One region of the Halomonas sp. A3H3 genome, then DNA from elsewhere that is predicted to be linked to it. Evidence: predicted binding sites of a transcription regulator. Region 1 holds the regulator's gene; the other holds the start of a gene.
What was found. Region 1 encodes FliA, which starts transcription of late flagellar genes. Its sites were predicted from a motif close to CTAAAGTTNNNNNNNNNNCNGCCGATA; they were not measured.
Positions count from the first base shown of each region.

Region 2: a site for FliA is predicted at 1,139-1,165, ahead of HALA3H3_RS12605 (flagellin N-terminal helical domain-containing protein). Genes of this name have one in related genera too.

Region 1 covers NZ_HG423343.1:1,670,692-1,672,888, reverse strand. Annotated here, with positions in the region: gene HALA3H3_RS07315 (C15 family peptidase) at 1-159, shown strand, start outside; gene HALA3H3_RS07310 (flagellar protein FlhE) at 185-616, shown strand; gene HALA3H3_RS07305 (RNA polymerase sigma factor FliA) at 643-1,344, shown strand; gene HALA3H3_RS07300 (motility protein A) at 1,385-2,197, shown strand, end outside.
Region 2 covers NZ_HG423343.1:2,846,714-2,848,910, reverse strand. Annotated here, with positions in the region: gene HALA3H3_RS12605 (flagellin N-terminal helical domain-containing protein) at 1-1,065, opposite strand, end outside; gene fliD (flagellar filament capping protein FliD) at 1,374-2,197, opposite strand, start outside.

The sequences.
Region 1 (2,197 bases):
TCCATGTTCCGTACCTTGCGTCAACTACATGAGCGTGGCGGGCCGCGCCGTTTGCTGGCGCTCCACGAGCCGCACTTGCCGCGTCAAGGGTTGCTCAATAACTTGCGTGAGGCAGCTGATTACTACTTAAATATGGAGCTGTTGGTACTTGCACGATGAGCGCACTCTGCCGAGGAGACCAAGCATGCTAAGCTGGCTATTAAGAGGGAGACTGCTACTGAGCCCAGTACTGCTGACAGGGTGTCTACTAGCAGGGGTAACGGGAAACGCCCAGGCGACACCCGGTAGCTGGAGCAGCCAGATACCAGGTCTGATGGTAGCGATGAGTGATCGGTCAAGCGCTAGCCAAAACGCTACCCCACCTGCTGCTGCTAACAATGTGGAGTCAGCACAGCTCGGGCGTATTCATTGGCAGTTTCAATATCCCCCTGGTGCGTTATTAAACGCTTGGCTGTGCCATCCTGAGCAGTGCGTTGCGTTAGCTGGCATGCGGGGGACTACCACTGCCCTGGCGGGGTTTGCCGCGGATGCGCCGTTGCATTTTCGCTTCGCTTTACGTCCGGGGCAGCGGCCTGTTCGTGTCCAGGGGCTGCAAATGATTGTGAACTATCAGTGAAGGCTGGATAGACGCGAGGCGAGAGGATGTACACAGCACAAGGCAGGATCAAACAGAGTGAGCTGTTGACGCAATACATGCCACTGGTACGACGTCAGGCCTTGACGCTTCAGGTCCGTTTGCCAGCCAGTATTGAGCTCGACGACCTTATTCAAGCCGGGATGGTAGGGCTGCTGGAAGCGCTGGGGCGCTTCGATGCCACCCAGGGGGCAACGTTCGCGACGTTTGCCAGTCAGCGTATTCGCGGTGCAATGATGGATGAATTACGTACCCGCGACTGGTTGCCCCGCAGCGTGCGCCGCTCAGCGCGAGCGGTTGACAGTGCCGTTCGTCAATTAGAGCAACAGCTCGGACGGGCACCAGAAGAGAACGAAATCGCCCAACACCTTGAAATGCCGTTGAGTGAGTATCAGCAGCTCCTCAACGACACCAACAGTGGTCAACTGTTGCCGTTTGAAGAGCTGGTGGCCGACGGTGGCGAGCCTAGCAATAATGAATTGGCTAATTCACCGTTCGAGCAGTTGCTAGACGGCCAGCAACGACAAACGTTGATTGAGGCAATTGAAGCGCTGCCAGAGCGTGAAAAGCTGCTAATGGCGCTGTACTACCAAGAAGAACTCAACCTTAAGGAAGTAGGGGCTGTGTTGGGCGTCACGGAGTCACGCGTTTCACAACTGCACAGCCAAGCCGTCAGCCGCTTACGCGCGCGTTTACACGACTCGGCATAACACCTCTTTTTACTCACTTGTGACCGGCAAGGAGCCGTGGATGAACCCTTCGACGCTGATAGGCATATTTGCCAGCATACTACTGTTGGTGAGCGTGCTGTTTTTCACCGCAGAGTCCCCTGAAAGTTTTATCAATTTGCCGGGTTTGGCCATTGTGGTGACCGGTACCCTAGCGGCAACCTTTATCAGCTATCCGCTGAAAGAGGTGCTCCGCGTCGTACGGTTGGTGGGCTTGGTATTCCGGCGCGAAAATACCTATATGCGTGACGATATCCGCGAATTGGTGGATATGTCGCGACTCTGGTTTAAGGGCGATGTACGTGCGGTCGAGCGCGAGTTGGAGCATACCCGAAACCCGTTTTTGCGTACCGGGATCCAACTGGTCATTGCCAACACCAAAGAGGATGAAATTTTTGACATGCTGCGTTGGCGCATTGCCCGTCTTAAAGCGCGTGAGCATGCCGAGGCACAAATATTCCGTACCATGGCCACCTACGCACCCGCATTTGGCATGATCGGCACCCTGGTGGGGCTGGTCAATATGCTGGAAGTCATGGACGCAGGCGACCTGCAGGTGATCGGCCCGCGCATGGCGGTGGCCCTGCTCACCACCTTCTACGGCATTTTACTCGCCAACTTGGTGTTTAAGCCGATTGCGGTGAAACTCGAGCGCCGCACCGAAGAGCGGCTGATTACCATGAACATGGTGCTGGAAGGTATTTCGCTGATTACCAAGCGCCGCCTGCCGTCGTTTATTGAAGAGACCCTCAACTCGTTTGTAGCTAACTATCACGATGAGATCCGTGATAACAGCGTCAAACCAAGGCCTGATTCGTCGGTTAGTGCGGCGGCG
Region 2 (2,197 bases), 1.2 Mb from region 1:
ATCTGCAGTGGTGATACTCGCAGCCAATGCCGGTGTACCAGCTGAGTCACGCGCAGCGAGTTCTGTTGCCAAGTCTTCCATGGTAGCAACACCGTTACCACCCGTATCGGTCACACTCAGTTCCTTCGTACCACCAGTCCCTGATAGATAGAGGCTTTCACCAGTAGAAGCTAGTGACAACGCGCCAGAAGAGGAAACGTTGACTTTCTGGGTTTCGCCACCCATTTCAACGGTCAGAGTGTTGGTTTCACCTGCAGAAGGCGTTAAGCCAAGGTCTGCTTTCTGCGCGCCAGCTGAACCATCAATTTTAACGTCTGTACGGTCAGCGCTGAAGGTACCAGCCGCTTTATCGTAGGTATATGTGCTGCCGGAAGCAGTCTCTTTAATAGTTGCGCCGTCTTCCAGGTTCTGGAAAACATCACCAACAGTAGAAGCGGTGTTGAAGGTAGCGTTGGTGTATTCGTTGGTGGTGCCTACCTGGGTGAACCCGTTGGCAGCCAGGTCTTGAGTGGCCGCTTTGCTGTTAGGGGTACCGCTGGCGTTGATGTTGAAACCTTTCAGGCCCAACGTCTCGGCATTGATTTGTTTCAGGTTGACTTCAATGGTTTGGCCGTCGTCGGCGCCCACTTGAATCTTCAGGCCATTATCACTTGCCAGCACTTTAGTGCCGTTGAAGTCAGTCTGCTCAGAGATACGATCAATTTCGCCTAGTCGCTGATTGATTTCGTCCTGAATGGAGTCCAAGTCATCCGCTGAGTTGGTGCCGTTTTGTGCCTGAACGGACAGCTCACGAATACGCTGAAGGTTATCGTTCACCTGATCCAAACCGCCTTCCGCAGTTTGTGCAACGGAGATACCGTCGTTGGAGTTACGCTGCGCCTGTGCCAGACCAGTGATCTGAGAAGACATACGGTTGGCAATGGCCTGACCCGCTGCGTCATCTTTAGCGCTGTTGATACGCAGGCCTGAGCTCAAACGCTCCATTGAGGTTTGCAGAGCATTTTGCGATTCACGCAGGTTCTGCTGACCGATCATCGATGTGATGTTAGTGTTGATCACTGCCATGGGATGATACTCCTTGCTTTGGACACTGGCCCTGGGGCCTGCTTTCGGCCACTGTTTGTGCCGTTATATTAATTAACGGCAGCGCGAGAGGATTCTTTAGGGGAAGTGGTAAAAAAAGATGTAAATGTTGGTAACTGAATAGTGAGGGTTTTCATGCTTGGTCGAGATGGCCGCAGTGAGTCTGAGTTGGCTTCACTAGATTTGCGATGACACCGCGCTTTGGTCGCGAGCTAAAGCTGCCTCCCACAATGACAAAACAGCGCTGAGCGCTGTTTTGTCATATTAAAAAAATGCCTGCTGAGATAGCTCTACTTTTTGCGGCCTAGTTGATAATCGAGCGCATCAAACTGCTGGGTGAGATAGGAACTCATACTGTTCATTTGTGCCACCATGACATCAAGTTGGCTAAACTGGCTGCGATAACGAGATATAGTGGCATCAATTGATTTTTCCATGCGCTCATAGCGAATATCCAGGCTTTTTACCTGGTTTTCCGCACCGGTCTTAGCCCCCTTAAGCACACCGTTATTGCCTAGCATCTGCTCAACAGAAGCTTCCAGTTTGCCAGCTAAGCCTCCCTCGGCTTTATCGCCCGCAAAAAAAGCACTAAGTGCTTGAGGGTTATTCGCTACCAGATCGCTTAGCTTGGCATCATCGGTTTTTAATGTACCGTCGCGCTGTAAAGAAATACCTAACTGAGTCAAGGTGGAGAGTTCCCCCCCCTCCACGCCTCCCGTTAATGCGCTACGTAGGCGTGACTCAATAGTACGCACGGCACTATCGCCCAACAGCTGCGCTGCAGTGCCCGTCTCGCTATCAAACGCCGTCAATTTACCAATGGTGCCTTTTAAATCGTTGAACGCTTTTACAAAGCCGTTAATCGCTTCACGCTGTTTAAGAGTGTCGCGTTCCACCTTCACCGTGCTGGTGGCGGTTTCACCCTCGGCAATGCTGAGTTCGCCAAGATTCAGGGTAACACCTTGTATCGCGCCTTCGATTTGGTTCTTGTTGCTCGTAATAACGATGCCATTCACGTTTAGCGACGCATCTTTGCCTTGCTGCTTGGCACCCACTTCTGTTGCCTCACCGAATGGCCCGGTGACGGGGGCATTGGCGGCGTCGACAAAACTAA